Regions from separate parts of the Exiguobacterium sp. FD-YE-25-4 genome, predicted to be linked through region 3. Evidence: riboswitches for the same ligand, from Rfam matches in the RefSeq annotation. Region 3 holds a riboswitch; each other region holds the start of a gene.
What was found. A riboswitch is a leader RNA that binds a small molecule or an ion and turns the genes downstream of it on or off. The one in region 3 is predicted to bind thiamine pyrophosphate.
Positions count from the first base shown of each region.

Region 1: another riboswitch for thiamine pyrophosphate. It lies ahead of tenA (thiaminase II); the one in region 3 lies ahead of thiT (energy-coupled thiamine transporter ThiT).
Region 2: another riboswitch for thiamine pyrophosphate. It lies ahead of thiW (energy coupling factor transporter S component ThiW); the one in region 3 lies ahead of thiT (energy-coupled thiamine transporter ThiT).
Region 4: another riboswitch for thiamine pyrophosphate. It lies ahead of AC13H5_RS08230 (Ykof family thiamine-binding protein); the one in region 3 lies ahead of thiT (energy-coupled thiamine transporter ThiT).

Region 1 is NZ_CM168041.1:2,743,803-2,751,886, forward strand. Features, by position in the region: gene AC13H5_RS14060 (SDR family oxidoreductase) at 1-227, opposite strand, end outside; gene thiE (thiamine phosphate synthase) at 251-889, opposite strand; gene thiD (bifunctional hydroxymethylpyrimidine kinase/phosphomethylpyrimidine kinase) at 861-1,697, opposite strand; gene thiM (hydroxyethylthiazole kinase) at 1,697-2,485, opposite strand; gene tenA (thiaminase II) at 2,482-3,156, opposite strand; TPP riboswitch at 3,239-3,343, opposite strand; gene pelG (exopolysaccharide Pel transporter PelG) at 3,405-4,853, opposite strand; gene pelF (GT4 family glycosyltransferase PelF) at 4,834-6,252, opposite strand; gene AC13H5_RS14095 (DUF2194 domain-containing protein) at 6,249-8,084, opposite strand, start outside; gene AC13H5_RS14100 (tetratricopeptide repeat protein) at 8,078-8,084, opposite strand, start outside.
Region 2 is NZ_CM168041.1:2,785,398-2,793,481, forward strand. Features, by position in the region: gene AC13H5_RS14330 (tetratricopeptide repeat protein) at 1-863, opposite strand, end outside; gene AC13H5_RS14335 (ribonuclease FAU-1 family protein) at 912-1,451, opposite strand; gene AC13H5_RS14340 (DUF58 domain-containing protein) at 1,516-2,568, opposite strand; gene AC13H5_RS14345 (AAA family ATPase) at 2,571-3,491, opposite strand; gene AC13H5_RS14350 (hypothetical protein) at 3,590-4,282, shown strand; gene AC13H5_RS14355 (hypothetical protein) at 4,375-5,121, shown strand; gene AC13H5_RS14360 (phosphotransferase family protein) at 5,123-6,091, opposite strand; gene AC13H5_RS14365 (hypothetical protein) at 6,134-6,454, shown strand; TPP riboswitch at 6,479-6,577, shown strand; gene thiW (energy coupling factor transporter S component ThiW) at 6,642-7,130, shown strand; gene AC13H5_RS14375 (hypothetical protein) at 7,195-7,461, shown strand; gene AC13H5_RS14380 (VOC family protein) at 7,974-8,084, shown strand, end outside.
Region 3 is NZ_CM168041.1:1,176,169-1,184,252, forward strand. Features, by position in the region: gene rlmN (dual-specificity RNA methyltransferase RlmN) at 1-244, shown strand, start outside; gene AC13H5_RS06045 (Stp1/IreP family PP2C-type Ser/Thr phosphatase) at 253-987, shown strand; gene pknB (Stk1 family PASTA domain-containing Ser/Thr kinase) at 993-2,930, shown strand; gene rsgA (ribosome small subunit-dependent GTPase A) at 2,975-3,859, shown strand; gene rpe (ribulose-phosphate 3-epimerase) at 3,861-4,517, shown strand; TPP riboswitch at 4,537-4,637, shown strand; gene thiT (energy-coupled thiamine transporter ThiT) at 4,714-5,286, shown strand; gene AC13H5_RS06070 (thiamine diphosphokinase) at 5,286-5,873, shown strand; gene rpmB (50S ribosomal protein L28) at 5,932-6,120, opposite strand; gene AC13H5_RS06080 (Asp23/Gls24 family envelope stress response protein) at 6,374-6,736, shown strand; gene AC13H5_RS06085 (DAK2 domain-containing protein) at 6,759-8,084, shown strand, end outside.
Region 4 is NZ_CM168041.1:1,584,711-1,592,794, forward strand. Features, by position in the region: gene AC13H5_RS08195 (alpha/beta hydrolase) at 1-543, shown strand, start outside; gene AC13H5_RS08200 (CPBP family intramembrane glutamic endopeptidase) at 500-1,198, opposite strand; gene AC13H5_RS08205 (lytic transglycosylase domain-containing protein) at 1,277-1,969, shown strand; gene AC13H5_RS08210 (DUF1643 domain-containing protein) at 2,004-2,591, shown strand; gene AC13H5_RS08215 (energy-coupling factor transporter transmembrane component T family protein) at 2,603-3,340, opposite strand; gene AC13H5_RS08220 (ABC transporter ATP-binding protein) at 3,337-4,668, opposite strand; gene AC13H5_RS08225 (ECF transporter S component) at 4,661-5,236, opposite strand; gene AC13H5_RS08230 (Ykof family thiamine-binding protein) at 5,229-5,822, opposite strand; TPP riboswitch at 5,902-6,002, opposite strand; gene AC13H5_RS08235 (GTP-binding protein) at 6,065-7,258, opposite strand; gene AC13H5_RS08240 (hypothetical protein) at 7,360-7,623, opposite strand; gene AC13H5_RS08245 (SMP-30/gluconolactonase/LRE family protein) at 7,636-8,084, opposite strand, start outside.

The sequences.
Region 1 (8,084 bases), 1.4 Mb from region 3:
GAACCGGCTGCGAAGACGACCACGTCCATGCCAGACATTGCTTGTTCAAGTGACGAGACGTCACCTTCGAGGTCGCCTAGGACGGCCTGATAGCCTTTTGATGTGAAGTCATCGAGTTGCTCTTGTTTTCGAACCATCGCCGTGACTTGGTGTTTCCCTTCCTCGTGCAATCGTTCCACGAGCTGTTTTCCAATCTGTCCATTCGCGCCTATTACAAATACGTTCATCTGTCTTCCTCCTCGATTTGAATTCAGAGACAAGCGAAACGCCGTGTGGCTATGGCCACATCCGGTGCAGAAGCGATGGCTGAGATGACGGCGACGCCGTCCGCCCCATCTTGCCGAATCATCGGGACATGTTCCGGTAAAATGCCGCCAATCCCCACGATTGGCAGCTCTCGGTACATGGCTCGGACTTGGCGGATGAGTGTCGTCCCGTTCACTGCCCCGGCATCTTCTTTCGAAGTCGTCGGGTAAATTGGGCCAATACCTACATAATCCGCATGCTCGATGGCTGCTGCCACTTCTTCGAGCGTGTGGACCGAGACACCGAGCCACTTATCTGGACCAATCCGCTCCCGAACGATTGCGGCCTCGGCATCGTCTTGTCCGATATGCACGCCGTCCGCATCAATGCGCGCCGCCAGTTCGACATCGTCGTTGATGATGAACGGGACGTCGTACGAACGACAAAGTGCTTGCAGGGTCCTTGCCATCGCTTCTTTTTTATCCCCATACAGTGCCTCTTTACCTTTTTCACGAAATTGAAAACATGTCACGCCACATTGGAGTGCCATTTCGACCGTCCGTAACATGTCTTTCGTGTTCGGTGTCCCGCATACGAAGTAAAGCCGCAACTGTTCAGCGAGTGCCCGCCTTGATGGATTCAATCGTCACACCCTCCTCTCCATACGCCACATATGCCCAATGGTTCGTCGGTCCGTGTCCGGCGCCGATCTCGAGGCCATGGGTGATGGCGCTTTGAATGAACCGCTTCGCCGTCACCGCCGCCTCCATGATAGAACGACCTTTGGCAAGTTCCGCTGTAAGCGCCGCCGAAAATGTACAACCGGTACCGTGCGTATCGCTCGTCTGGATGCGCGGGGCCGAGAGAAGGAACACTTCCGACTCCATCATGATCAAGTCTTCGGCAGTTTCACCTTCGAGATGGCCGCCTTTTAAAATAACCGCGCGCACGCCGTACGCTAACATCCGCCGAGCCGCCTCGAGACGATCATTAAACGATCGAATCGTCAACCCGGTCAGCACTTCCGCTTCCGGCACGTTCGGCGTGACGACTGTCGCGAGTGGCAACAAGGAGGTCTTGAGCGCATCGACCGCCGTGTCCTGTAAAAGCGGGGCCCCTCCTTTCGCAATCATGACCGGGTCGACGACGAGTCGGTTGAAGACATGACGTTTCACCCCGGTAGCGACTGCCTCGATGCGCGCCGCATCAAATAACATCCCGGTCTTACATGCTGCGATCGAAAAGTCCGAACCGATTGCATCGAGTTGTTGCGTGATGAGTTCCGGCGACACCGCTTCGACCCCATGCACCCCGCGCGTATTTTGAGCGGTGACGGCCGTCAGAACGCTCGTCCCGAACACCTCTAGCTCTTGAAACGTCTTCAAATCGGCTTGGATTCCTGCTCCCCCGCCAGAGTCCGAACCGGCAATCGTCAATACTTGCGGCCGCATCATGACACCACCTCAATGCGGTCGCTCGGCAACTCGACGGCTGTCATCTTGCCGAGTTCATTCAAGAAATGAACAGGGAAGTCGCCCGGTCCATCCGCCAAAGCGGTAGCCAGTTCGCCGCACCGCGCATATCCGGCGAGCGCTGTCGCCGTGGCCGTCAACGCGTCGGATTCGACCGCAAGGAACGCACCGACGACCGTACTGAGTAAACAACCGGTCCCTGTCGTCCGGGCCATTGCTGCGGTGCCGCCTTTGATTTCAATCGTCGCGTCCCCGTCGCTGACGACATCCGTCTCTCCGGTCACGGCAACGACACAGTTGTAGCGTCGTGCCGCCGCGCGTGCGATTTGATTCAAATCGTTCCGTTCATCACCCGCGTCCACTCCGCGCGAATTTGTAGCGACATCCATCAACGTCGCAATTTCTCCGGCATTGCCTCGGATGACCGTCACGCGGACATGTTGCAAAATGGATGTAGCGACGTCGCGTCGAAACGCGGTCGCCCCGACACCGACCGGATCGAAGACGACCGGCCGGCTCGATTCATTCGCCGCCTGTCCGGCTCGAATCATCGTACGTTCCGTCGTCGCATCGAGTGTGCCGATATTGAGTACGAGCGCATCGCTCGCAGACGCCATGTCCGCGACTTCTTCGACGGCTGACGCCATCACCGGCGCAGCGCCGATGGCGAGCAACCCGTTCGCCGAAAAGTTAGCGACGACGATATTCGTAATGTTATGGATGAGTGGCCGTTCGGCTCTGACTTTGTCCCATAAGTCGCGCTTCATCGTGTCACCCCCGCCGGTAAATCCCACGACTCGAGCGTCCACGCCATTTCCCAAAACGCATGTTCATAATAACAACTCTTCAAGAACAGCTGTTCATACCGGACCCGTTCTTCCGCTGTCGCTTGTCCGGCGAGCACGTCGAGCCGTTCAAGCTGTTCCTCGACGAGATCGCGGAACCATTCCGAACCGTACGTCGCAATCCACGTCGCATAGATCGGATGATCGGGTGTCGCATCTTTCAATCGCTCCCCGATCTCATAATAGACCCAGTAGCACGGCAAAATCGAAGCGAGCACATCACCGAGCGTCGGACCGGCCTGTTGCATATGGAGCGCATAGGCGTAAGCCGTCGGGGCCGGCTCAAACGTCGCACACTCCGCCTCCGTCACGTTGAGCAAGGTGAAAAACTCACGGTGCAACGCATGCTCTGCTTCGATGGTATGGAGCGCATGCGTCAAAAAGCGGCTCGCGACTTCCATGTTCGGGGCGAGGGTCGCGCCTTTCGCCTGTACTTTGGAGAACTGGTTCAAATAGTATGAATCTTGCATGACGTAATGCCTAAATTTCGCCTCGTCGAGTTCGCCTGTTCCGAGCTCGCGGACGAACGGATGGTCAAAGCTGGCTTGAAACAAGGCATCTGCCTCTTGTCGAAGATGTGCGGTGAATGTCATTCATGTATCCTCCTTTGTGATCAAAAAAGACGCCGCCTCCCATAACGGAAGCGGCGTCGGATTTACACAAAGTGTACGAGAACAATCGGTTCGCCCACTTCCCTACGCTAGCGTGAACTAGATCAGGTTCAAAGGGTCTGGACCTCGTCCATCTCAGCCGCGTCACGCGACTCCCCTAGTGGTAAACATTATGAAATTCGGTCGTCTACGACCACATCATATCAGTCTTTTTCCATGTTGAAAACCCTTTATCGCGAGAAGCGACGGTTCAACAACGTCCCCATTTGGGAGAACCGTTCGGTACCGAGCTTGCGTCGATTCGAGGCCGCGAACACGTAATAATCGACTTTGCCCATGTAATAGATCAAACGCAGGCCGGCCAAGAAGAACGTGATTGTCGTGCTGACAGCAAAGCCAACGCCGTACCAATCGATGCCGCGCGGCAAGAGCAAGAGCGTGAACAACGCATTCAACGTGAAGAACGAGATATTGACGAACAATGCCCCGCGTCGATCCTCGAAATAGAGCAACAACAACGTCAAGATGAGAATCATCGCGTTCGCGAACGCCGCGAGCGTCGTCATCCGAAAGATTTGACCGATCTCATCCGGGACGCCGCTCCAACTGACGAACACGCCTGCCATGAGGATGGCGAACAACGTCACGACGCCTTGGCTCCGCGCGAGTCGAATCAACTCATTTTTCAGCACCGACGTCATCGTCTGTTTCGCTTTCTCGATTTGATGGAGCGCCCCGCCGTAGTTAATCAATCCATAAAACGTACGGTAGCGCTCATAAAACCGGGTCTCGACGGCGACGACGAACAGGAGTTGCGTCGGGATGATCGTCAAGTACGACCAAAAGATGGCCGTGTCATAATACGGGTTGAACAAGAACGAGTCCGCGATGATCACACGTCCTTCACCGAACCAGATGATGAAATTCGTGACCCAAATCCCGAGCACGTACAACACGCCGATGGCGAACAAGTCTGGATAGCGGTCGAAGTACTTGAAGTACGAGAACTCTTTCACCGCGTAACGGAGCGGGAACGTCCGGAGCATCGCGAAGAACAACCCGAACAACGTCACAATCATCCCGACCGTGAAACCGAGCAACAGCTCGAGACTCGACGGGTCGACCATGAGACGGCTAATCGCATAGACGCTCCCGACCGAGATGAGTCCGCCGAGCAGGAAGCTATAGGCCACCGCTTGATAATACTTGGCGGCACTTAAAAACAAGAACATGACCCAGATGACGTTAATCGTCATGAATAAAACGAACAACGTCAGTTTGTACAGAAAATCGAGCGGCGACAATAGCCAAAAGATACTGTACAGAATCGTCGCGGCGAGGATCGTCACTTTGAGCATCCCGGTGAAGACCGGGAAAATTTCATGCGCTTTCTTCTCGTAAAACAAGTCCGCCACATATCGGGTGACGACGAGCTGTTGGAAGCTGAACAAGATTTGCGAGAAGATGAACGCGTACGAGACCGAGATCATGAAAAGCGTCCGTTCGGCGAGCGATAACGTCGGCATTTGGAACGCCAACCATTGAATCGTCCCGACGACCAAGATGACGATCAACCACGGTCCGGATGTGACGAGGCCCGAGAACGTGTACGCCTTCAACCTGGACGAATAGTAGTCTTCTTGGAACAACTTCTGCAGCTTAAACCCGATGCCCGCCATACTGTTCCCTCCTCGTTTCATAGATGGCTTTGTAGCGGTCCACGACTTGTTGGAGACGATAGTATTGGCGGACCCGCTCCCGCCCGTTCTTACCGAACCGCATCCGCTCCTGCGGATAATCCATCATCCACTCGACCTTGTCCGCGACCGCTTCCGGATGAACCGGGGGCACGATAAACCCGGCTGGACCGAACGGGTCGTCTTCTCGTCCATACAGGAGCTCGGAACAAGCCCCGACATCGGTCGCGACCCACGGGATGCCGGCTGCCATGCCTTCAAGAATCGCGAGCGGTTGACCTTCCGAGATACTCGTCAACAGAAGTAAATCAAACTTCGGCAAATAGGCTTGGACATCAACCTTTCCAGCGAGCTCGACATAATCGGTCAGCCCGCTCTGTTCGATGAGCAACCGGCACTCTTCCGCATATTCCTCATCCTCATCGAGCGGTCCCATGATCGTCAGCTTGAACAGACGATGCCGCTCCTGCAAAATCTTGGCGGCGTAAATCATCGTCTTCAAATCTTTGATTGGCACCAAGCGGACGATGGCCCCGATTTGAAAGAGATCGTGCTCCGGACGGTCGACCGTCGCCTGGATTTGTCGATCGGCGATGCCGTTGGCGATGATTTTCGTCTTCTCACTCGGGGCGCCGATCCATTCTTGATATTCGCGATTTCGCTCGAACAAGGTGATGATCTCATCGGCCGCGTTATAGGCCTCGCGCGACAAATGGTGAAAGAAACGGACCCACCTCGGCTTATACGGCGCTGGAATCCAATACGACTGTAGAATCTCCTCTTCGCGTTCCCGCGAGTAGATGCCGTGCTCCGTCAAGATGAACGGAATCCCTTGCGTCTCCTTCATGTAGGACGCGACCACACCGGCATAACCCGTTGACACGGAATGAACGAGGTCGACTTTCGGGAGCGGTTGATGGAGCACCCGTAAAATCGGAGTGTACATACTCTGCCACATCCAGAAATAGTCGATGAACGAACCTCCGTTCATTTCCTCGGCGTAAGCCGCCTTGACATTTTTCCAAAAGAACTCGCTTGCGAAAAACGCCTGACTTGAAGGCACTTCTTTCCCAAGCAAACGAAGCGCTTGCCGGTTCGGACTTTTCAACATGAGCCAGTCCGATACGTTCTGTTCGTCCTCAGTGCCCCACTTCAATCGCCCTTTCGCTCGCTCGCCCACGTCGCTCAAATACAAGTGAGTGATCCCTGAAACGTTCGGCGGGAACACATATTTCATGTCTTCCGGACGCTTCTCTGTCGGTTGAATCGAAATGATTTCAAACGACACTTCGGGCATCGCCTCAATCAACGTCTGCGTCCAACTTGAGACGCCTCCGCTCACGTATGGATAACTGCCCTCTAATACGAGTCCGATTCTCATTGCGCTTCCCCCTTGATGGCGATTTCAGCGTTCGCCGATGTCAGTTTGATGAGATAGAGCGGACGGTCGGCTTCCCATTGTTCAACCGTCCCAAAGTCAAACTCTCCCGTCTCAAGTGATTGGCCCGGTTTGAGGCGAATCGTGAAATGAGAGGGGTTGACGAGACCTTCCCCAGCCAAATAGACGGTCGACTCATCAAAAGTGACATTCAAATCAGCTTGTTGGTATGTGATCATCTTTTCGGTCGCATAATGTTGCGTATACGCCTCGAGGTGAGGATATTGATCTTTCACGTCATGGACGATTTTGCGAAGGCTCGCGTACATCGTATCCCAGTCCCGCCCGAAGGCCCGGTCTGGGTCGATGACATCATCCGGGTGAATGAAGTGGGAAAACACACCGAAGTTGGCGATTGCATCGACCATTTGGAAAATCGATCCGCGCTCTTCCCCGTAATCGCTTGTCACACGCGGGAAATGGTACAAGTTCGGATGCGTCGCATCAAATTCGAATTCTTGGACGAAGTCCCCGCTCTCCGGCTCCCCCGTGTAGAGCGAAGCAATCGTGCGCAGTTCTGGTAACGCTTCGGCGATCGCATCGACCCCAGTCCGGTTGAGCGCGTTCGACGGCGGGACGTATGACTTGAGCGTCTCGGCCGGGAAATAGTTCGCAAACACGGACTCGGCTTGAAGCAATGACCGTTTCATCTCGTCTTTATCTTGCCAGGGGATATACCCGTACGTCGGGTCAATCGGTTCATCGGCCGTGACGAGCGACTGGTGGTTATAGCCATGGAGTCCGATTTCCCCACCGTGGGCGATCAGTTTGCGACCAAAGTAGAGCATTGGGAACTCACCCCGTTTGATCAACTGTTCGTCGACGAGCTCCATCTCCTCTTCATATGTCCCAATCATGGCACCCGTGTAAATCAAGTCGTCGTCTTTCGCCAAATCGACCATATCTTCCCACCAATCCTCGGCGAAGAAATCTTTGACCGATTTATCGAGCGGGGTCGCGGACACGTCTTTCATCTTTCCGTCCATGACCGGTGCCGGGAAATCATCGATGTACATGAGCTTGATCGCTGCTTGTGCCGTGACGAACGCCGGTGGCATCGTGCCGAGCGTCTGAACGAACAGACCGCGGATCATCTTTTGGTTGGTGATCGTCGTATTCCAATAAAGGACGTTCCCTTCGCCGACACCGTATTCCCAAAGGATCGGGAATCCTTCGGCCGACAACATGACGTTGGCCTCGTCTGCAATCGCAAAATCGACGACGCTATGGACAAATAAGTCGTCCGGTGGGTTCAAGTCAACGTACCCAGGGAAAATCGTCTCTTCAAAATTTAGACCATACACGTCCGGTACGTACTCACCGATTTCTTCGATGCCGGTCAACGCGTTCCATGCCGGATCTTTAAACCGATTCGCAAAGACGAGGTTCCCGCCTTGTTCGACATAACGTTTCATTTCCACGAACGGCCATCTTGTCGTATCTTCACCCGTGAAAATGATGATGGTGTATGGAGATGGCGCAATCGACCCGACGGCGCCTGGGTTCACTTCGCGAACGTCAAGTTTCGCATACTGCAGACCGTACAGCAGGTTGTCTGCCGTTTCGACCGCCAAATCGCCTTCATCCCGGACGAGATAAACTTGAAGCTGATGCTCACCCGCTTTTGCCGAGGCATCACTCTTCAACTGGTCGATGTTCATCTGTTGCTCGGCGACGTTTGGCAACAACGTGTGTAGCGAGTGGATCCGTAAGTATTGAATCGCACCGACGACGACTAAAAATAAGACGATGAAGAGCGAGAATGAGATTACAGT
Region 2 (8,084 bases), 1.3 Mb from region 3:
GTCTCCCGGAGCTCTTCGCCGGCGAGGCCGAGCCGGATTGCCCGTTCATAATGCGGGACGGCTTGCCGCTCTTCGCCGAGCGAGTCATAACACCAGGCGCAATGGGCATGGAGGCGTGGGTTCTTCTCGTCTTGTCGGAGCAACATGAGCAACAGCTGCTTTGCCCGTTCGAGCTCTCCGTTCTCGCGGAGACGAATCGCTTCGTCGAGCCCCTTCTCCTCTGGGGTTTGAACTTGCAAGTCACTCAAGTCGTCAAGCCACGCTTGCAACAACTCGTAATAGCGACCGACATGGACACCATCGACGAGGGCATGATGCGCTTGGACCGAGAGCGGCATCGTCATCCGGTCACCGGTCTCCGTGAACTTGCCCCAGGCGATGCGCGGCACCGTATCATGCTGTTGGTCGTGTGTCGGGTGGCTGATGCTCGTGAACGTGACCCAAGGCACGCTCGTGATGTAAAGCAGACTGTCCGGCTCATCATCACCGACGACGACTTCCCGTTTCGCTCCGCTCATCCGGGCCGTCACTTCTTCCATGAAGTCCGGGAACGCGTCTTTGTACGTTGCCGTGCAAAAATTGAAGACGTCATCGTCCATCATGACAGTAAAGGACGGATGCACGACGTCATGCTCGATGACCTCGTCGCCGCGGATGCGGTAGCGAAGCTCCGGGATGGCATTCGCCGTCTTGACGGCACCGTATAAGAACAGCTTAAAAAAAGATTGACCGGTCCGTTTGGCATGCGTATGTAACTTCGTCACATCAACGCTCGCCGTCACGTTGAAATGCGGGGCGTCGAACGCCTTGAAGAACTCATAGTGCTTCTTGCGCGACCACGTCTCGATATTGATAATTTTCATATTCGTCCCCCTGTTTTTTCTTTCACTGTACCAAAGGGAACAGGCCGTTCAAAGTTTTTGCTTCAATTCGGTATAATGCTCGTTCGCCAACTCGAAGTAGACGAAGTCACGATGTTCGATCCGATCGAGCGTCTCTTTGAAATCTCGCCATCCTTTCTCGACGAGTTCCGGCGCCAGTTCGCCAGCCTTTGTCGCTTCCTCAAATTCATCCTCGTCTTTACGGACGACATCCCCATTCGGGAAGATGAGGATATCGAGCAAGAGGTCGTCCATGTACGGAATCTCATCCTCATATCCGATGGCTTCGACGATATCGATGTACCATTGGACGATGTGGCCTTGGTCATTGAACATGACAGTCACACCGAACGGCTCGTCGTCCGGGAAATATTGGAGCCAGGCGTAGCCAGCGTCGGCGACGATGAACTCCTCTCCCTTGTGCATCTTATATTGCGGTGCGCGGACCGCGTCGATTTGAAACAAGGCGACGGTCCCGGAGAAACGGTCATCATGTACCTCCATTTGCGCGTAGCGATGTTGCAAGATCCGTTCCCAGTCTCGACGATTGGCAAATTTCCGTTTTGGCATATGTCTCTCTCCTTTTGACCCAGTTCATAACTATAGAGTTCGTCAAAATCCGACATTCCCCTGTTCAATCGTACAAATTATGCTGATTGAACCAAACGAGATGGCTTTGCTTCAACCGTTTCCGTTCGACCATCCGCGTAAAGGCGTCAGTCGAAATGAAGCGATTGCCCGGGTGAATGGTCGCCAACTGCAACAAGATGAATCGTATGCCGCGCTCGCCTTCTTGAAGCCGGATATGAACCATCGTCCCATCTTCTTCAAAACGATTCAAGAATAACTCAATCTTGCAGTCCTCTTTCAACAAACGTGACGTGACGAAAGCGACTTGGCTGATCAGCGATTCGAAATCATGATGGAGCGTGTAACCGGATGGTCCGTTCAAATCCACGGCGAACGTGAACGTATCGAGCGTCGTCTGTTGAAACACTTTCGACTGCAATCGTCCGAGTTTTGCCGTCGCATACCAGTCGATCTCCTTGACCGGTTCCCCTTCATACGGTTTCGATCCAATCAGCTGCAACGGATTTCGAAGCGGTGACGCCAAGAGTGGTCGTTCCCCGAGCGCTAGCCGCTTCGTCCCGACCGGTGGGTGCAAGAGGAGTGACGGGAGGACGGTCCATTGCGTATCAACCGGCCGCTCATACAAATACGTCCCTAGTCGAAACGGGAGCGTGACGGCGATGACGCATTCCTCAAACGTAGCTGGACCGCGATACTCGGCGCGCACAATCAATTCATGTCGGGCCTGACCGACATCGACCTCATAGTCGAGCACGCTCGGGATCCGGTCATGCGCCGGAAAGCTGATTCCCGAGCTCGCCTTCAAACGAATGCGAAGTGGCAGTCCGAGCCGGTCCAACTCGCCCACCCCATCGACAACCAATACGAGCCGACTCTCGTCCCCGACAAACAGCAGTTCTTCGTATTGCGTGAACTGGAGATCGATGTGCCGCTCGAGTTGTTGCCGCGTCCGCTCGAGCATCCAAATCGCACTCGCGACAATGAAACATAGATAGCCGAATCCGTAGACGTACGGGAAAAACACGAGCATGACTCCGCTCACGATATATACGGGCAGGAGCCGTCGCTGTAACCATGCGTGTGTGGAGAGTGTCATCGTCAGCCCTCGACCGGTACGGGGACGGTGTCTAAAATGTGCGCGACGACGTTCGCTTTCGTCGACTTGATGCCGCCTTCAAGTGTTAACATGATGCGATGGGCGAGCACATACGGCGCCACGGCTTTGACGTCTTCTGGGATGACATACAGCCGGCCGGCCAAATAGGCATAGCTTTGACAAGCACGGAGCAATGCGATCGCGCCGCGTGGGCTGACTCCGACCTCGACGGACGCATGCCCCCGGGTCGCATGGACGAGACCGAGCATGTAATCGAGGACATCGTCTTGAATCGCGACTTGTCTCGTCTCAGCCTGCGCTTCTTGCAGCGAGGCGAGTGACGTCACGGCCTCGATTTGTTTGCGGGTCTCGGTCAACACTTGCAACAACAGTTCTCGCTCTTCGGCGGCTTCCGGATAGCCGACCGGAATCGAGATGAGGAACCGGTCGAGTTGCGCGTCTGGGAGCGGGAACGTCCCGGCCGATTCAATCGGGTTCTGCGTCGCGATGACAAAGAACGGTTTCGGCATCGGATACGTCTTCCCGCCGATTGAGACTTGTCGTTCCTCCATCGCTTCGAGCAGCGCCGACTGGGTGCGTGGGACGGCTCGATTGATTTCATCAATCAGGACGATGTTCGCGAAAATCGGACCTTGGCGATGGTCAAATCCTTGCGTCTGCATATTGAAGTAGTCGGTCCCGATGACGTCGGACGGGAGCAAATCGGCCGTAAATTGGATGCGCGAGAATGACCCGTCCAAACTGCCGGCAATCGCTTTGGCGAGCAACGTCTTCCCCGTTCCAGGTACGTCCTCGAGCAAGATGTGCCCTTCGGCGAGAAGCGCCGTGCAGCAGAGCCGGACGACTTCACCTTTCCCCAAATACACTTCATTCAACTGTTTGATGACCGCTTCGATTCCCATTTCGTTCCCCTCCGTTGGTAGATGTCTTATTCGAAGTTTACCTGTTTATGGTAATATAGACAATAAATAGTCTGAACATTCCGATAAGGAGGGAAAGGATGAAGTGGTCATCTCGATTTATAGGGTTCCTTGTTGTGACAGCTTGTCTCGTAGTGATGTTCGTCTTTATCAGCAAGGAGACGTTCAGTTGGTTCCAAACAATCAATACACCTGCTCCAATTAACGTGACGGAAGTGAACAGAGAAGAAGAGGATAAGCGGCAAACAGGCGGCATCGATATGGGGAAAACGACAGGGCCCAAATTTGAGGGAGACCCTCGCCCGAAGGAAAAGATGCTCAAATTCAAGTTCGGTCGCGGGAATGGTGATGCCCCAGGCGGACTCGGCACATTGTTCGCCTTCCTTGCCGCCATCGGGTTGACCGTCTATGGCGTGCGTAGATGGCTGCGTCGTCGACGGGGAAAAGGATTCACGTTCTCTAGTAGACAGAATGCCTTGGCGCCACTGTCTCTCAACGCGGACACATCGATTGAGGCACGGACGTTCCCGATGCTCACGAATATCGAACTGAGGGATTGGCTGATCACGTTCAACGCGTCGCTCGCCCCTGAGTTAAAACTTCGGACGAATGAGACGGTCGTCGACTGGTTCGAACGCATCGAGCTGACAGATATCGACGCCTCGCTCTATCATCTGATTCGCTATGGTCCCGCATCCGATCATGACATCCCGTTCGAGCAGCAACAACGATTTCACGAGGCACTCGACCGTTACTTGAAGCGGCAACCCTGAGCGAGAAAGTACCCGGGTTCTCAATGACTGGCAAACATGCTACGCTCATTGATAACAGGAAAAAAATGTAACTTTCTTAGGAGGTTTGATTGATGAAACGCCTAGGCCTACTCGGATTCAGTGTGTTTTTATTGACCGGGTGCACCGATTCCGTTGAGCAACCCATCGTCCCAGCCGATACAAATGAGCCGTCGTCCGAAGACATCACCGCTTGGACGCGAGAAGATTTTAAGGACGTCTTCGACCAATACGAAAAAGTAGCGCCGCTCTTGACGGCACTCGAGAACGATGGACTCACCCCGTTCCGCGAGACGTTCGAGCACGTCGTCATCGCCGGCGACGGCATCCATCATACATACGCCGACATTCATCCGTTCAAACTTGACGACGGCACGTACGCCACCGTCTATGAGAGCGCGAACGGAGACATCGCCAACGGCCCCGAGTCGGTCGCGCCGCTGTTTTGGCAAGAGGCGTCGTTCCTCCAATTCGTCGAAGAAATCGAGAAACGAAAATATGGGACGAGTGCCCCACCGACGGACGTCGTTTTGACCGAAGACGAGTTTCAGGCGCTCTATAACCGTCACGCTTATACGTCCGCACTCATCGTCGAGCTCGACGAATGGGGCGTGCAAGTCGCGCGTGACCCGCTCGAGAACGTCATCATCGCTGGGAACGGGGTCAAGGAAGTGAAGGCCGATTTGATCGTCTTTGAGGTCGAGGGTGGCTATGCCATCGTCTATGACCGGGACGGTGAGATCTTCAAAGGGCCGGAGTCGATTGCTCCGCTGTTTTGGAGCGAGACGGATTATGAAAACCTACTCGAGAAACATGAATGACTTATGGGAAGCGTCGTTTCAAGTCCCGGTACTCGAGTAGCAAATTGAGCCATTGCGCCGGCTTATCGCTCGACTCAGCTACATCGTACCGGTACCTCGTCACATACACATGCCACGACAAGGCACGATAGACGCAACCGAGCTCTTCGGCGATCAATAGATGACGCCAAAGTACGTCCTTGGGTGCGACGCCGCTCCACGCTTCCAAGTAAACCGTACGCATCGTTTGAATCTGTTCATACCAGGCGACCTCGTCTTCTTCCGGCAATAAGTCGTACAGCGCGTTCCAAAACACGCGCACGCTGAAAAACGGATGCGTGACGGTCGCGTCGCCCCAGTCGAGGATACACAAATCATTCGTCCGTTCCCGCCAGAAGATGTTGCCGCCGTGCAAATCACCGTGCTCGAGACTCATCGGCATCCCGGTCGCCAGCTCATCGCACATGGCGATCAATTCATCTTGAAGCGCGAGCATGGCCTCGGCTTTGTATTGCTCGAGCCCGACGCAGAGCTCAGGTAAATACGTGCGGATTTCGTCCTTCAACTTGGCCGGTCGGCGGTCCGGGATGCCGTAAGACAAGTAGGTCTCGATCTGGTCGATCTCCTGTCGCTGCAGCTGTGCGTATTGACGCAACGCCGCTTCGTATCGACTCACGTCCGGTCGTTCACGTAGCGCCTCTCCGTCGATGTCTCGCATGAGCAACCAGTTCCGGGCTGAATCGATGGCGATGACGTCAGGCACGAAATCAGGATGCCGCTCGGCCAGAAACGCCGACAATCCGGCCTCGCCGCGGCTGATATCGGTCACCGCTTTGGCGTAGTAACGTTCCTTATCGAGCGCGCCAACAAGCAAGTACGTCAAATCGGTATCTTTGATCACGTGCCACCTCGCATTCGGCACGTTTGCCTCAATCCATCGTTCGAACCGTTCACGAAACGATCGGTCACGCCATGGGATTGCCTGTCTCATCCTGTTCACCCTTTCTTTCATCATCTCCTAGGAGGAAACGATATGGACGTTGTATATTACTCATACCCGGTCGATGCCATCTTGTATATGTACTTAGGGGCGACGGCCATCGTCAGTCTCATCATCGGGCTGCTCGTTTGGCGTCTGTTCAAGCGCCGAGATGTCGGCTTTTGGACAACGCTCGTTCTCAGCTTTGTCGGGCTGTCGCTCTCGCTCGTCTGGTTTCAAAACGCGTCCGTCGCCGTGTTCATGGGGACACTCCCGTGGCTGATCAATCTCGTCTTCTCCCTTTTGTTGTACGGTCTGTTCGTCGGCATCATCTATGTCACGTTCCGACCACGAAAGCTCGACCGCGTCAAATGACGGTATGCTATACTCATGTTAATAAACGACCACTAGGGGAGCCTTCGGGCTGAGACGGCATGCGCCGGACCCTTCGAACCTGATCTGGCTCATACCAGCGTAGGGAAGTGGTGTGGGATTCGTCTGTCTTTCCACGCCACTTTTCCACTTGGAGAAGTGGCGTTTTCATTTTGAAAGGAGACTATCTATGCGTATTCAACAACTCACTTGGATGGCGATGCTCATCGCCATCGCCGTCATCGGTTCCCTGTTCATCTCGATTCCGACCGGTGTCGCCCGTGCCTATCCGATTCAACATATGGTGAACGTCATCGCCGCCGTCACCGTCGGGCCGATCGGGGCCGTTCTCGTTGCGTTCGTGACCGGAATCGTCCGTGTCATGACCGGTACCGGGTCGCTCTTGGCCTTTCCCGGAGGTATGATTGGGGCGCTTTTGGCCGGGGTCTTCTATATGAAGACGAACCGCGTAGCCTTCGCCGCATTTGGTGAAGTCATCGGGACCGGCCTCATCGCTTCGCTCGTCGCCGTCCCGTACGCCAAGGTGTTGATGGGGAGCGAGTTCGGGGCGCTGTTCTTCTTCCCAGCCTTCCTTGCCTCGAGTGTGACTGGGGCCGTGCTCGGCTGGATTGTTTTGGCTCGGGTCAAACAATTGCGACCGCTCACGGCGAAACGATAAATAGGAGTTCCCCCCGCTAAAAAAAATGGTAAAATCAGGATAACACATACTGGGAGGTCATTTCTTGAATCGATTGACGCTATTACTGGCTGCCACCGCTTGCCTGTTCATGTCCGGTCTGTTGTATACGCTTGAACGCATCGCCACGTTCACCCGCTGGAATGCTCAGATTGCGACGGGCACGTTTTCCAGCGAGCCGATGTTCGTCGATATTCTGCTCCAAAACGTGTTCATCTCGATTTTCGGAGTGGCCGCGATCGTTCTCTTTTTCAAAGCGGGCAGTGCTGTCCAAAATACAACGTCCACAAAAGCAGGGACAGCCGATTTATGACGGCTGTCCCTGTTTGACGTGATGTGATGGTTTTATAACTCTAGTGAAGAAGGAGTGTTTAGTTATGGACATTAATCGCAATCCTTATTTTTACTCATTGTTAGTCGGGACTTTAATTTTTCTATTCATCTTCATCTCTGAATTCTTTTTCAATTTTGGAATCATATCGAATCACTCGATTACATTGCTCTTTCTTTCTTTGACCACTCTGTTGGCGGTACTGCTTATTTTTTCCGTGCTGTATGTCAAAAAATTTAAAGACGAAAAAGGGAACATATTATTAGGCGTATTAATCTTTTCAGGCGCTGGTTTCCTTCTTTTCTTACTACTCAATACGTTAGTGATGTTGTAAGTTGAACCGGGTCTAGTCGTCTTCCTTCGATTTTTAGTGAATTTGCATTATCATTATCTCCTTACCTTGTTCATAAAAATCACAGCTCAAAAAGTTTCTTCCCACCTATATTTTCAGTGAGCCGTTCGCTACACTGAAAGAAAATAAGGGGGGCAAAGCGATGTTTCGTATCGGCAGTATCTTTATTCCTGTAACAAATTTAATCCGATCATTGGAATGGTATCAAACCCACTTTCACATATCTGAAATCGGACGTTGGGAAGGTGGCATC
Region 3 (8,084 bases):
GGAAGAACACGCCCATCAGTTGGCGGACTTGTTGAAAGGCGTCAAATGTCACGTCAACTTGATTCCAGTCAACCACGTGCTCGAGCGCGACTACGTCCGCACACCACGTAAACAAATTTTTGCCTTTGAAAAAGTGCTCAAAGACCGAAAAGTGAACGTGACGATTCGTCGCGAACAAGGTTCGGATATCGATGCGGCTTGTGGGCAGCTTCGAGCGAAGGAGCGCGAACAAGAAACGAGGTAATCAGGAAGATGGAATTAGCATACCGAACCGACCGGGGGCAAGTGAGAGCGCAAAACGAGGATGCCGTCTTGATTTTAGGGGACGAGCACGCCGGGATCGCACTCGTGGCCGACGGTATGGGAGGGCATGAAGCCGGGGAGGTCGCGAGTCAGCTCGTCATCGAGCAGTTTCGTCGTGCCTTCCCGACGCTTCCGGCCTCACCGATGGAGATGGAGAATTGGTTTCGCCACAATGTGGAACTGGCCAATGAGCAAGTGCTCGATTTCTCGAAACAAGCGAACCTGCTCATGATGGGGACGACGATCGCCGGTGTCTGCTGGCACGACGAGACGATCGTCATCGTCCACGTCGGGGATAGTCGTGTGTATGCCTTGCGTGACGATAAACTTCAGCAGTTGACAGAAGACCATTCCTACGTGAACGTGTTGAAGCAGCTCGGGGAGTTGACCGAGGAAGAGATGCGCGTCCACCCGAAACGTAATATCATCACCCGTGCGATCGGCTCGAAAGAGCATGTCGAACCTGATCTGCAAGTGTTTGCCGAACCCGAGTTTGACACGATTTTAATCTGTACGGACGGCTTGACGACGCATTTGACCGATGACGAGATCAAGCAAGTCTTGGAACGCCCCGTCTCGGCGGACGTCAAGGCGGATCAATTGATCGATCGAGCCAACCGTTTGGGTGGGAGTGACAACATCACTGTTGCCCTCGTCCAGTTCACAGATAGAAAGAGAGGATGAATCCGATGCGAAGTGGAGAACGAATCAACGATCGTTATCGGATCGAACAGCAAATCGGCAGCGGCGGCATGGCAAATGTCTACCGGGCTCACGATGAGATTTTAAACCGAACCGTCGCCATCAAGGTGTTGCGATCTGAATTCTCGCATAATGAACAATTTATACGCCGGTTTGAACGAGAAGCCCATGCGGCGACGAGTCTGAACCATCCGAATATCGTCGCCATTTACGACGTCGGAGACGAACGCGACATCTATTACATCGTCATGGAACATGTCGACGGGATGACGCTGAAACAATATTTGCAAGAAGAGTACATATCTGTCGACGAGGCGCTTCGCATCATGGGACAGATTTGTGATGCGATCGACCATGCCCATGCGAATCGAATCATTCATCGGGACATCAAACCGCAAAACATGATGATTGATCAGAGCGGCAACGTCAAAGTGACGGACTTTGGGATTGCGGTGGCCATGTCGAACGCGACGCTGACCCATACGATGTCGGTCCTCGGGTCGGTCCACTACTTTTCCCCGGAGCAAGCGCGCGGAAAGTTCGCCGATGAGAAGTCAGATATTTATTCGCTCGGCGCCGTGCTCTATGAACTCGTGACCGGCCGGGTGCCGTTCATCGGCGAGACGCCGGTCGCCGTCGCGTTGCAGCATCTGCAAGACGACCCGATTCGACCGATGGATTTGAACCCGAACATCCCGCAAGCGCTCGAGAACTGTATTATGCAGGCGCTCGCGAAGTCACCGGGCGCACGTCATGCCTCGGTCGCCGCGTTTAAAAAGGATTGCATGACGTCACTTGATTCAGAACGTGCGAATGAACCGAAGCGGTCGAATGCTGAGCAAGATGCGTTTGATCAGACGCTCGTCATGGCGCCGGTCGTACCGGATGAGCCAAACGTCAAAGAGGCGCCGGAGCAACCGGTCGCAGCAAGTGAACCCGTGAAAGACAAACCGAAACGGAAGAAGAAGTGGTGGCTTTGGCTCTTGCTTGCGCTCCTGTTGATCGGTGGCGGGATTGGGGCTTACGTCATCGCTGACGAGATGTCCCGTGCCGTCGTGCCGGACGTCGTCGGCATGACGAGCGACGAGGCGACGACCGAGCTCGAAACGGCCGGTTTTGTCGTCGAGGCAACTGAACGGGCAAGTGACAACATCGCCGCTGGCGACGTCATCTCGCAGACACCGCAAGCCGGACGGAAGCCGAAACGTGGGACGACCGTGACGATTGTCGTCTCGGCCGGAAAAGAGACGGTCGAGATGCCGGATGTTGAAGGACTGTCCCAGTCGTCGGCCGAGCGGACGCTCAAAGATCTTGAGTTCACGGACATCGAGATTCAGTCGGAGGCATCCGAGACGGTCGATAGCGGGGATGTCATCTCCCAATCGATCGCCCCAGGCAACGAGGTCGTCCCATCTGAAGAGACGGTGACGCTCGTCGTCTCGACCGGCAGCAATAAAATCGAACTCGCCAACTTGGCGGGCTATACGTTCGAGGAAGCGACAACGTATGCCGAACAGAATAGCTTGAAAATCGTCAAACGTGATGAGTATTCAACGAGCGTTCCTGCGAATCAAATCATCCGTCAACTCCCGACGGCCGGTACGGCAGTCGACCCGGGGACGGAACTGACCGTTATCGTGTCACAAGGGGTAGAACCGACGGACGTCTCGATTGAACGGGAAGTCAACGTCGAAATCGAGCCGCCCGCTGAAGGCGAAGAAGCCGAGGCACTCGAAGTCGTCATTCGGACGGTCGACGCCCGTGGCGAAGTCGAGGTGTTGCGTGATAAGATAACGGAGACAACGACTTACTCGTATACGCTCGTCATCGCACCGGACGAAGTCGGAACCGCGACGATTGAAGTCGACGGCGAAGTCGTTCGCACGGATACGGTGACTTACGCACAAGCAAAAGATTCACAATGAAGAGGTGGCGTGCGCGTCGCCTCTTTTTCTAAGGAGGGAATGGAATGAAAGGTACGATTATTCGATTACAAGGCGGATTTTATGACGTCATGACGGAAGAAAAACAAGAGATCCGTTGTCGCGCCCGCGGCAATTTCCGCAACCGGAACATCTCGCCGGTCGTCGGTGACGATGTCGACATCCAAGACCAAGGGGATGGTACCGGTTATATATTGGCTGTTGACGAGCGGTCGAACCATCTCGTCCGCCCGCCGATTGCCAACATCGATCAAGCGTTCTTGTTATTCTCGGTAAAAGAGCCGGCGTTCTCGTTCCATCTGCTCGACCGTTTCCTCGTCTTGATCGAGTCGAAGCAAGTCCATCCGATTATCGTTTTGACGAAAATGGATTTGTTGACGGAGGCGGAACGGGAGAAGATTCACGAAGCAGCGGCTTTATATCGTTCCATCGGCTATGAGGTCATCGAGACGTCGACCGAGGACGGGTCGGGGATCGAAAAAATCCGCGGGTCGTTTAAGGAGAAGACGAGTGTGTTCGCCGGACAGACCGGGGTCGGTAAGAGTTCGCTCTTGAACGCGGTCGCACCTGAGCTTGAACTTGCAACCGGGAAGATCTCGAAATCACTTGGGCGCGGTAAGCACACGACGCGTCACGTCACGCTGATCACGCTCGCTGACGGGCTCGTGGCCGATACGCCTGGTTTCTCGAGCCTCGAGTTCCCAGAAGAACTCGAAGTCGAAGAGATGCGCTGGTGTTTCCCTGAGTTCGTCGAGCGGCATGATGACTGTAAATTCCGCGGTTGTGCCCATTTGAACGAACCAGGTTGTGCCGTCAAAGCGGCCGTCGAGGCGGGAGAAATCGCTTCCACCCGCTATGAGAATTATGTTACGTTTATGGCAGAGTTAAACGATAGACAACGGAGGTACTAACATGATTAAAATTGCACCATCGATTTTAGCGGCGGACTTCGCCAATTTAGAGGCAGAAGTGAAGGCGGTCCAAGAGGCCGGAGCGGATTACATCCATTTTGACGTCATGGACGGTCAATTCGTCCCGAACATCTCAATCGGCCTACCGGTGTTAGCGAGCTTACGGAAGAAGTCGGACATGGTACTCGACGTCCATTTGATGATCGACCAGCCCGAACGGTTCGTCGAAGATTTCATCAAGGCCGGGGCGGATATCGTCACGGTTCACGTTGAAGCGACGAATCATTTGCATCGCGTGTTGCAACAAATCAAAGCGGCCGGCGCCAAGTGTGGTGTCGTCTTGAATCCGCATACGCCGCTGTCATCGATTGAACACGTGCTCGGTGACGTCGACATGGTGCTCCTCATGACGGTGAACCCTGGCTTTGGGGGCCAGGCATTCATCGAATCGGTCGTCCCGAAAATCTCGGCGCTGAGCGAGATGCGCCAAGCGCGTCGTCTCGACTTTGAAATCGAGATTGACGGCGGTGTCAACGCAGAGACGGCGAAATTATGCATCGACGCTGGCGCTGATGTGCTCGTGGCTGGTTCAGCCATCTATAACGAGCCGAGCTATAAAGACGCAATCGATAGCATTCGTCACGCTTCTCGTGTATAATCGTCGATAGAACAACAAATATTGTCGCAAGGGGTGTCACATTCTGTGGCTGAGAGGCATTTGCTAACCCTTTGAACCTGTTCCGTTCACACGGACGTAGGGATGTGGCGAAAATGCACGTTGCTACTCGATAGCAGCATGGCGTTTACGTCATGCTGCTTTTTGTCGTTCGCTCATATAATAAGGAGGGAATAAGATGAAACAACGTTTAAAACTACAGGCGCTCATTGAAATCTCATTGTTCGCCGCACTCGGCTTGATCTTTGATTTGCTCATCCCGTTCCGGATGCCGCAGGGCGGATCGATCAGCCTGGCGATGTTGCCGATCTTTGTGATGGCGTACCGCCATGGATTAAAAGGCGGACTGGCGACAGGAGCGCTCGTCGGAACGCTGCAACTGCTGTTCGGGGCTTACATCTTCACACCGGTCCAGTTCCTGCTCGACTACACGTTCGCTTACGGTGTCGTCGGGATGGCCGGACTGTTCGCTGGTCAAGTGAAACGGGCCGCCAAGGACGAGGCGAAAAAGACGCTCGTCGTCTACTTGGTGCTCGGGGCGCTCCTCGGTTCTTTGCTTCGCTACGGCGCCCACGTCTTATCAGGGATCGTCTTCTTCGCCGAGTACGCGGAAGGGCCGGTCGTCGCCTATTCGTTCGCTTATAACATGACGTATATGTTGCCGTCCTTCCTCGTGTCGGCCGTCGTCCTCGTTCTCTTGTTCGTCTCGGCACCACGTTTCGCCACGCTCGCGACCCGGGGCCTCCGCTAATGCGGGTGTTGATTGTGGCGGCCAGCCCGGAACCAATCTCGGGACTCCCGCGTGACGTCGATTACATCATCGGCGTCGACGGGGGGTACGAGACACTGTTGAACCAAGGGCTGAACCCGGATCTCGTCGTCGGCGATTTCGACTCCTTCACGGGCGAAGTGCCGATTGACGCCGTCCGTTACCCATCTGAAAAAGACGTGACCGACCTCGAGATCGCGCTCGAGGTGGCCCGTGGACACGGGGCGACGGAGATGCTCGTGTACGGCGCTCTCGGTGGACGCCTCGATATGACGCTCGGCAATATTGGGCTGCTCGAGGCATATCCAGAGATGCGTTTGTTCACGGCCGGGCAAACCGTTCGTCTTGTTGGATCTGGGCGTCACGAGCTTCCACGTCAAGCCGATCATTATTTGTCGCTCATCCCGTGGAAGCGGGCGAACGTGTCCATCCGCGGCGTCAAATATCCGCTCGACCGTCACGATGTCGTCAGCCATGAGGCGCTCACGATCTCGAACGAGTGGGCCGGTGAGGCGGCGGACTTGATCGTGCACGAAGGAAAGGTGCTCGTGCTGTATATCAAAAAATGAACACAAAAAAATCCCATCGGCGAATGCCGCTGGGATTTATTTCGTTCGTGTATAAAAATTATACGCGTTCAACGAGACCTGATTTAAGAGCGCGAGCTGAAACCCAAACTCGTTTAGGTTTACCGTCAACGAGAATACGAACTTTTTGTACGTTTACACCCCAAGTGCGTTTTGTCTTGTTGAGTGCGTGCGAACGGTTGTTACCTGATTTAGGTGATTTACCTGTTACGTAGCATTTACGTGCCATGCGTTTCCCCTCCTTTTTTATGTGGGTTCGTCCTAATAGACACTCGTTTATATTAGCACGGGTTTTTTCACGATGCAACTAGAAAATCATAGGATGACAAGAAAAAAACTTGACATTACTGGAAAGGATTTTAATAATGAATGAGGGTTACGGCTACAATTGACCGAGTTTATGGAGCAGGTTCTTTTAATAACTAGGTACTTATTGTAGAATGTAGTGAAGGAATCATTCCGAATGAAGGAGGCTACTCCATATGGCAATTGAAATGAAGACAACATATGGCAATATTGACATCACGAACGACGTGGTCGCAACACTCGCAGGCGGTGCGGCGATGGAATGTTTCGGCGTTGTGGGAATGGCGTCTCAAGCTCAATTGAAAGACGGTATTGCAGAACTATTGAAGCGTGAAAACTACGCCCGAGGCGTGGTCGTACGTCAAGATGGAGAAGACGTACATATCGACATGCACATCATTGTGAGTTACGGGACGAAAGTGTCGGAAGTCGCATATAACGTGCAAAGCCGTGTAAAATACACGCTCGGTGAAACTTTAGGATTAAACGTTTCGTCGGTAAACATATTCGTACAAGGCGTTCGTCTGACGAATGACTGACGAGAACGAAGGAGGATTTGGTGTGGGTTTAAAACGTTTAGATGGATTGGTGTTCGCGAACATGGTCGCGAACGGTGCAGCCAACTTGAGCCAGAATGCGGATTATGTAGATTCGCTTAACGTCTTCCCGGTGCCGGATGGCGACACGGGGACGAACATGAATTTGACGATGACATCGGGTGCGAAGGAAGTGGCCGCACTCAACACGGCAAATATCGCTGACGTCTCATCGAAGTTTGCACGTGGTCTCTTGATGGGAGCACGCGGGAACTCCGGTGTTATTTTAAGCCAATTGTTCCGTGGCTTCGGTAAAGCGATCGAAGGAAAGACCGAAGTGTCGACAGTCGATTTCGCCGAGGCATTGAAACGTGGTGTCGACACGGCATACAAGGCGGTTATGAAACCGGTTGAAGGAACGATTTTGACGGTTGCTCGTGAAGCGGCCGACGAAGCGCTCCGTGCTTCAGAGTCGACGAGCGACTTCAACGAGTTCATGGAACGTGTGATCGTGGAAGCGAAAGCTTCACTCGAGCGGACGCCGGACTTATTGCCGGTCTTGAAAGAAGTCGGCGTCGTCGATTCGGGCGGCCAAGGCTTGCTCGTTATTTATGAAGGGTTCCTTGCGAGCCTCGAAGGAAAAGAGCTCGAGAAGCCACATGCACCGGTCATGGATGCGCTCATCGAAGCCGAACATCATGCCCACGCCGCGCAAGGATTCATGTCGACCGAAGACATCGAGTTCGGTTATTGCACGGAAATCATGGTTCGTTTCCAAGATGCGAAGTTGAAGGATGCCCCGTTCAACGAGGACGCGTTCCGCAACGAACTGTCTGAACTCGGGGACTCACTCCTCGTCGTCGCAGATGAAGAGTTGCTTAAAGTTCACGTTCACGTCGAGACGCCAGGCGACGTCATCACGAAAGGACAGCGTTACGGTGAACTCGTCGCTGTCAAAATCGAGAATATGCGTCAACAGCACTCGACCATTTTAGAAGAAGAGCACGGCGCGAACCAACATGGCGTCCAACCGACGGCTCCGAAGGCGAAAGCACCGTATGCGATCGTCACGGTCGCCATGGGTGAAGGCGTCAGCGACTTGTTCCGTTCACTCGGTGCGGCTCACGTCATCGAGGGCGGTCAGACGATGAACCCATCGACGGAAGATATCGTCAAGGCAATCGAAGCGGCCAACGCGGACCATGTCTTCATCTTCCCGAACAACTCGAACATCATCATGGCTGCCGAACAAGCGGCATCGGTCGCATCTTGCGGCGTCTCGGTCATTCCGACGAAGACGGTGCCACAAGGACTTGCGGCAGCAATCGCGTTCAACCCGGAAGCCGATGTG
Region 4 (8,084 bases), 410 kb from region 3:
TCCGAGGGCGTATACGCCTCTTATGGTTACCACGAAAAGCATGACATCACCGATTGGGTCGACTGGTTGCGGGCCAATGAAGTGGTCACGGAAGTCGGGTTGCACGGTGTCTCGATGGGAGCTGCCTCGATTTTACAGGCCGGACCGTTAACCGACGTCGACTTCTTGATCGCCGAATGTCCGTTTGACGATATGAGACAGCTCATGCGCCATCAGTTGAACGTGCTGCATCGGTTGCCCGGGGACCTGCTCTTGCCAGGGATCAACTATTTCTTGTGGACACGGGCCGGTTTCCGGATGCATCAAGTCCGGCCCAAATACGATCTCGCCGCGATTGACGCGCCCGTCTTGTTCATCCACGGAACGAAAGATGATTTCGTGCCGACGTGGATGTCGGTCGAGATGAACGCGCTCAACCGGCAAAACGAGTTAGCCCTCATCCATGGGGCCGAGCACACAAACTGTATCTTGAAAGATCAACCCGCCTATGAGGCGGCCGTCAGTCAGTTTCTGAATCGACGACGTGAATCGGTCCAGCGATAAGGTCGAGCAAGGCATGGACGACCATCACTGGCCATAATACCCCCATCGCCAAGTACAAATAGCCGAGTCCCCAGCCGACGATCCCGGTGACCAGAACGCCCCTGACGCCTTGATAAGCATGGGCCAACCCGAACAAGGCGCCGCCGATGAAGGCGAGTGTCAAGGATGAGACGTCAAGATAGAGACTGACGGTGTAGAGGAGCACACCCCGGAAGATGAATTCCTCGGTCACACCTGCCGTCCACGAGACAGCGCTCCAGGCCTTCGCCTCAATATCCGTCCGCGGCAAGAGCAACCGCTCGATTTCGAGCTCATAGTACGGTCGTAACCGCCGCCGTAACCGAGACGAGGTTTTGACGAGCAAGTAAAACGCCAGCAGCACGGAGATGAGGATGGTCGTGAAAAAGAAAAACTTCCAAGCGGACATGTCCCCTTCGACCGGGGCGAATCCGAGACCGACCATGTCTGGCGGGACGCCGAACAAGAAGACGAGGGCGAGCAAAAGCAGACTGAGCCCCCACGACGACTTGACTGTCTGTTCATAGACACGTCCACGACCGAGCGTTTCGATCATCGGCTTCATCAACCGGGCGTTGAACAATTGAACGATCAACAAATACATGAGAATGATGGTAAAGACGGCCTGTTCGAGCATCTATATCCACTCCTGTCCTTCCTGTTAGCTATATGCTACACTATTCGGGTATTGTCTAGAAAGCTAGGAGGCGGAATCTTGAAACGATTGATTTTGCGACTGACCGGTCTCATGCTTGTGATCGTGCTGTGCCTCGGCGCAATCGGCTGGTTTGGTCAACATGATAAAGTGAACAACGCCCTGTACCGGGCCTATTACGGGGACCATGGCGTCCCGTCCGTCCATCGCGATGTGTATGAGGATGCCGCGGCCACGTATGACGTCGATTGGCGCTTACTTGCCGCCGTCCATCGCGTCGAGACGATTTTCTCCCACAGTTCATCGATGCGTTCATCGGTCGGGGCGATCGGACCGTTCCAATTCATGCCGCGGACGTGGCTCGGTTGGCAATATGACACGGACGATCAAAAAGGCGATGTCCCTGAGGACGAAGTCGATTTGACGGATCTCGCGCTCATTGAACAGTACGGCGGTCTCGGACGCGATGGCAACAATGATGGCAAAGCCGACCCGCACAGTCTCGTCGACTCGGCCCATACGGCCGCTTACTATTTGAGCGAGCACGGCGGGACGAAGGCAGACACGACGGACTCGATTCGAAACGCCATCTTCGAGTACAACCGCAGTGAACAGTATGTCAATGATGTGATGTCGTTTTATGAGTCATATCAAACCGATGTGTCTTATTTACCGGATGACAAGGCGTCGGCAACCCAAAGTGTCGCGCGCTACACAATCCGCTACTTGGAATGGTTCGCAGGCTGGGTCTGACCCGGCACTATTTGATTAAAAGTGAGGAAACCTTATGAACACCCATATCGAGGAAGTGACGATTCGTGTCAAGTCGGTCTTCAATGAGGACAAGACGAAGCGCTACTTGCGTTCGTACGAATTCACAGATGTCGTCGACGGCGTCATCTGTGCCGTCATCATCTACTCGCCACGGATGAGCGATGCTTTCTTGTCCGGTACGACAACGCAGCGGGCGTATATGCTCATGCGGAACCATCTCGATCAACCGATCCGTGAGATGCGCGTCATCAGCCTCGTCCCGACACTCGCCATCAATGACAATCTGCCGTACGTCGAATCGCAACTCGACGAAGTCAACTTTCATTACGTTGAGGAAACGCTCGACGAGGTCGAGGCGAGCGGAGGTATGATTATCGTCGGCTGGGGCTCTCCGGGACGCTTGATGCATCATGCCACCCCGTATAAGGCGCTCTTTGCCGATCATGAGGCGCATATGTTCTGTATCGGCACGACTTCCAAAGGCGAGCCGCAACAGATTCGTATGGCCAACGAGAACACCGTGCTCGAGGCGTTCAATAACGAATCGATCAAACCGAAATTTAGAATCGTGAAAGAGACGAAACAAGACGACTCCGAGTGAGTCGTCTTGTTTTAACGTACGCCAAGCCACACGCTCACTCCAAACAATAGGAGCAAAAGCGACGCCAACAGAAAGTCGTTTCTGGTGACGGGGACAACCTCGTACGTCGCTCGAGGTTCCCCCGTAAACCCACGTGCTTCCATCGAGAACGCGATTCGTTCCGCTTGGCGAATCGATCCAGCAAGAAGCGGAACGATTAATTTGGGGACGTGGCGGATGTGATCGAGTCTCGTCTCCAAACGTACGCCTCGTAGCGTATGCGTTTCATATAGTTGCATCAGTTCTTTTTTTAGAATCGGAAAGAAACGAAAACCGACGAAGACACTATATGCGATTTTTGGTGATAGCTTTCCTTGTTGCATCAAACTGTAGACGAACCGTTTCGGGTCCGTCGTCAGCGTGAACAGAAGCGACAAGGCTGTGAATGCCAACACACGTAAGGAGAGCGTCGCTGCTAGCATCACATTCTCATCGGTCACATCATTGCCAAACAGCTTGAACACGACATCTCCGCTTGATTGCTTTCCAAAGACGAGCGTCGTCCACAATGTCCCGAGCGCGGTCAATAAAAATGGGATCATGAACAACCCCCATCTTCTCCAGCTCACGGCAGAGAATAGCGTTTGAAGTGTAACTGTTCCGAGAAAAACAGCAAGCGGAGTCCAAGGGTTATACATGAAGGCGAGACCGAACATGAGACATGCCACGGTCAGAAATTTAATCGTCGGGTTCATCTCATGAAATGTCATCGCGATTCCTCCATCAATAAGCCGTGGGTGCGTAGTAATTCTTTTTCATCCCAGAGTGAAGCGTCATATGGCCCACTCAAGTCGCCGTCACACATCAAATAATATGTGTTCGCAATCCGCGCGAAGCTGAGGTCGTGCGTCACAAACAAAATCGTCTGGCCGGATCGTATTCGTTCGACCATTAAGTCATAGAGCGCACGAAGCGATACCTCGTCTTGTCCGGCAGTCGGTTCATCAAACGCAATCAGTTGTTTATTAGACAGCATCATCACTCCGATGGCGAGCCTTCGTTTTTGACCGTGACTAAGGGAGAGTGGATGGTGGTCACGCACTGATTCGAGCCCGAGCCGCGTTAAGACGTCCTCAATCGGGCGATTATGGCCATATGCGAGTTCTCGGGTCACATCATTCGTAACGAATAGATGCGCCGGTGATTGCGGGACGAGGCCGACTTCACGATGTTTCCGGGCTAGGCTTCGCAGCCATGTCGACTTTCCGCTACCATTTCGACCGAGCACCGCAATGAGATCACCCTCAGCGACCTTTAACTCGCTCGCTGCTAATTGAAATGTTTTTCGTTTTAATTCCGGTATGTGAAATAACATTTTCTTTCCTTGTTCAACTTTAATTGGAGAGAACGCATAATCTGGTCGGACGATGAACGGTCCATCATAGTCGATGCGCCCACTCACGAGCTTTATTTGTCGGTCAAAAAAATCACCCCATATGTATGGCCGATGCTCGATGACGACAACGTTTACGGTCTGTGCGACGCCGTCGAGCCAACGAACGAAATGATGGGCGGTCTCAGGATCGAGGTGAGCGAGCGGCTCATCGAGGAGGAGCCACTCGGGACGGCCAATCAAGGCACAAGCGACGGCAATTTGCTGCTTCTCACCCCCCGATAGGTCATGAATGGTACGGTGACGATAATCGGTCAAATGCAACGCCTCTAACATTGTGGTGACACGGGCCATCATCTCGTCTCTCGCGACGGCAAAGTTTTCGAGCGTGAAAATCAATTCTTCTTCGACCGTCTGCATGACGAACTGACTGTCCGGGTCCTGAAAGACCGTTCCGACGCGCCGGTTCACTTCGCCAGCTTCATACGTATCATAAGAGCGATCAAACAAGTGCAATCTGCCCGTCACGATGCCATCACAATTGTCCGGATAGAGACGATTCATCAAAGCGAGCAATGTTGATTTTCCCGACCCACTTGCCCCTGTAATGACCGTTCTCCCTTTTGTTAGACGTAGTGTGATATCCGTCAAGACATCGCATTTCTTGTTCGGATAACGAAATGTCAGATGTTCTGCCTCAACCATGCATACGGTCCTGTCGCGCGAGAGCATACCCATCAAGCGCGCCCGTCCGAAGCAACAAGTCGCTCAAAATCTTACCGCCCAGACCAGCAATCAACATCCCGCTCGTTGCGCGTAGTGCGAACATCGTAGCCACATATGTCGGACTGAGGGCATTGAGACCTCCCATGACGTACGTATATGCGAAACTTGTCACAGCAGCACTGAATCCGGCGAGCATGAGCACCCAAAGATCATAGCGTTTATAACCCGTCAAAGCGAACGCCGCTTCGGCGCCGATCCCTTGAACGATCCCGACTAAAATGATGCGCGGTCCGATGGCGTTGCCAATCATCATCTCAATCGTCGCCGCAAGCACTTCGGACAAGAATGCAGCCCCAGGCTTGCGAATGATATAAGCTGCGATAATCGAGACGATGAACCATATCCCAAAAATCCATTCGTAGGCGATTGGTCCAATCAGACCGGCCCACAAGTTCCCAGCATGGACGAACGCCAAATAGACCACCGCGAACACGACCGATAAAATCGACAACAAAACGATTTCTTTTAACTTCCACGATTTAAGCATCCATACGTCCCTCGTGTGACGGACTGTTCACGCTGAACGTCACCGTCATGACGACATGGCTTGTCTTCTGTCGGACGCGATCAAACGTCGCCTCATAGAAAGCGAACACCGGCTCGATGTCCCCATGTATACCTGAGGCGTAATGCATCGAGTCATTGAAGACACCTCGCTCTTTCGCAAAAGCGATTTCTTCGTAGATGATGTCCATATAGTCGTCATCACCGAGCGGATAGAGCGCGAACTGTGAGGAGACATATTGCGGACCGACGGGACCATTAAGCGGTTCGCTCGACACAACGAGCACTTCATCTCCGGCCGTATCCCCTGGACACCCGACCGAGAACGTCCCGCTCATCGACACATGTTCCCCTGTCTTTGTCGCGTGTGACAGCACGGCCTTAGCCACATCGAATACATGCTCACTTCGTCCACGGATGACCGTCGACACGTCATCGGTATGTCGCCAGACGTTTTGTAAATCCGTCTCCTTCAACGCCCCTTTGATGATGCTCACGAAATCAGTCGTCATCGGGCTCAGTGTAAAGCGGAACCCGACGATCGGGCTCGTTCCACATTGTTTGTTCATGTTCTATTCCCCCTTATTATGTGTACACAAAAAAGCCGCATCCATGAGAATGCGGCCACTCCTCCAATTTTAATCCATTAGAAAAAGTGCCACACTTCCTCACGCCGGTATTACCCGGATCGAGTCATAAGGGATTGGAGCCATGCTCACATCTCAGCCGAAGCACCCCTAGTGTAGTCCAATGTATGCGGTTGTTCATGCAAGAATCAGTATAGACGACCGCTTTCATTTTGTAAACGGTCTTATGAGAACGTGACGACCTCGTTCCCCGGAAGTGTGTCCCGGAGCGTCGACCAATCCAGCGCCATCTCCTCATCTGTCAGCAGACAGTGATCGAGCTCTTGTTCGATGATGGCTCGATCCATCCGCTGCCCAATCAAGACGAGCTCCGTCTGTCGGTCCCCGTACGGTTCGACATAGTCGGCGTCGAGTTCCGGTTCGGCCGCGAACATGTGACGACGCTCTTCTTCCGGAAGCGTCGCGAGCCAGCGTCCGGCATGTTCGAGCGTCGAGGCGTAACCCGCTTGTGAAAACAGACAGGCGAGGTCGTTCCGTGAAGCGATCCATAAAAACCCTTTCGCACGGACGATTTCTTCCGGAAACGTCTCAATCCAGGTATGGAGACGCTCCGGGTGGAACGGCCGACGCCGACGGTAGACGAATGAGCTGATGCCATACTCTTCCGTCTCCGGCGTGTGCACATCTGTCTCAAGTTCTTGAATCCACCCGGCCGCATGCATCGCCTGTTCGAAATCGAACAAATTGACATCCAACAGCTCGGTCAATTCCACGTTCGCATGGACAGACGTCAACAGCTTCGCGGTTGGGTTGAGCGCCTTCAACAGTCCGGTCATCTCGCTGAGTTCGGTCTCGGTCACGCGATCCGCCTTGTTCAAGACGATGATATCGGCGAATTCGACTTGGTCGACGAGTAGGTCGACGACTTCGCGGACGTCCGTCGCGTCAATCGCCTGCTTACGTTCATGGAGCGACTCGCCCGAGTTGAAATCTTTTAAGAACCGAAACGCATCGACGACGGTCACCATCGCATCGATATAGACTCGGTTCGTCAAATCGATGCCGAGGGCGTCATCAGCATATGTAAACGTTTGGGCGACCGGGATCGGCTCTGAGATCCCGGACGACTCGATGATGATTCCGTCGAGGTCCCGGTCGTGCGCAAGCTCTGCTACCGCCTCGAGCAGGTCCTCACGGAGCGTGCAACAAATGCAGCCGTTCGATAGTTCGACCAACTTTTCGTCCGTTCTCGAGAAACCGCCCTGTTCAATCAATCGCTCATCGATATTCAACTCGCTCATGTCGTTGACGATGACGGCGTATTTCTTGCCCGTCCGATTGTTCAATATGTGGTTCAATAGTGTCGTCTTACCGCTTCCTAAATAACCGGACAGCACGGTGATCGGGATTCGTCTCATTCTACCCACTCCTAAATCGTAATCGTTACTTTTTAGATGATGACGGGTCGGTGACGTCTTGTCAAGAAAAAACACGCCCGTTTCCGGACGTGTTCTCCTGCTTATTCTTCTAACGCCTTGCGTTCGGCCTCTGAGCGTGGATAGGCGTTCGCCTGCCACTCGGCTCGATAAATCGAGTCGAGCTGGGTCAGACCGACCTCATCCGCGTCCTTATCGGCATCCACACTCGGCGTCTCATCCCACCGCGGATTCAAATACGTATGATCGTCTTCCCGGTTCGCTTCCAACAGCTTTTGAATCCCGACCCGGGCGACCGCCGCGAGCGCCAAACCGATTCCCGCACGAACGAGCAATCGTTTTACCATCTTCGTACCTCCTTATCGACCAAACCGATAGAGCGGCATCCCTTTCACATCTGTATCAATTTTAAAGACCGAACCTGCGTCCGGATGGGCCTCGAGCGCCGCGTCATCCATTCCTTCGCGCGCCGTCGTGATGGCAAGTTGTTTCAAGTCATCACCGACGAAACAGCATGACGTGACGTTCGGGGCCGGCACGAGCACCTCGAGCACTTTTTCACCCGTCTTCGGGTTCCAGCGCGAGACGCGTCCGCCCGCAAAGTGGGCAATCCATAAAAAGCCGTCTTCATCGGATGTCATACCGTCCGGGAATCCTTCCTCATCTTTGAAATCGATGACGACTTCCCCATCCCCGAGTGTTCCTGTTTTCAAGTCGAACGGGTATTTGCGGACCGTCTCGGTCGGTGTATCGATATGGTAGAACGTCGAGTGGTCCGGAGACCATGTCAGACCGTTTGACAGCGTCA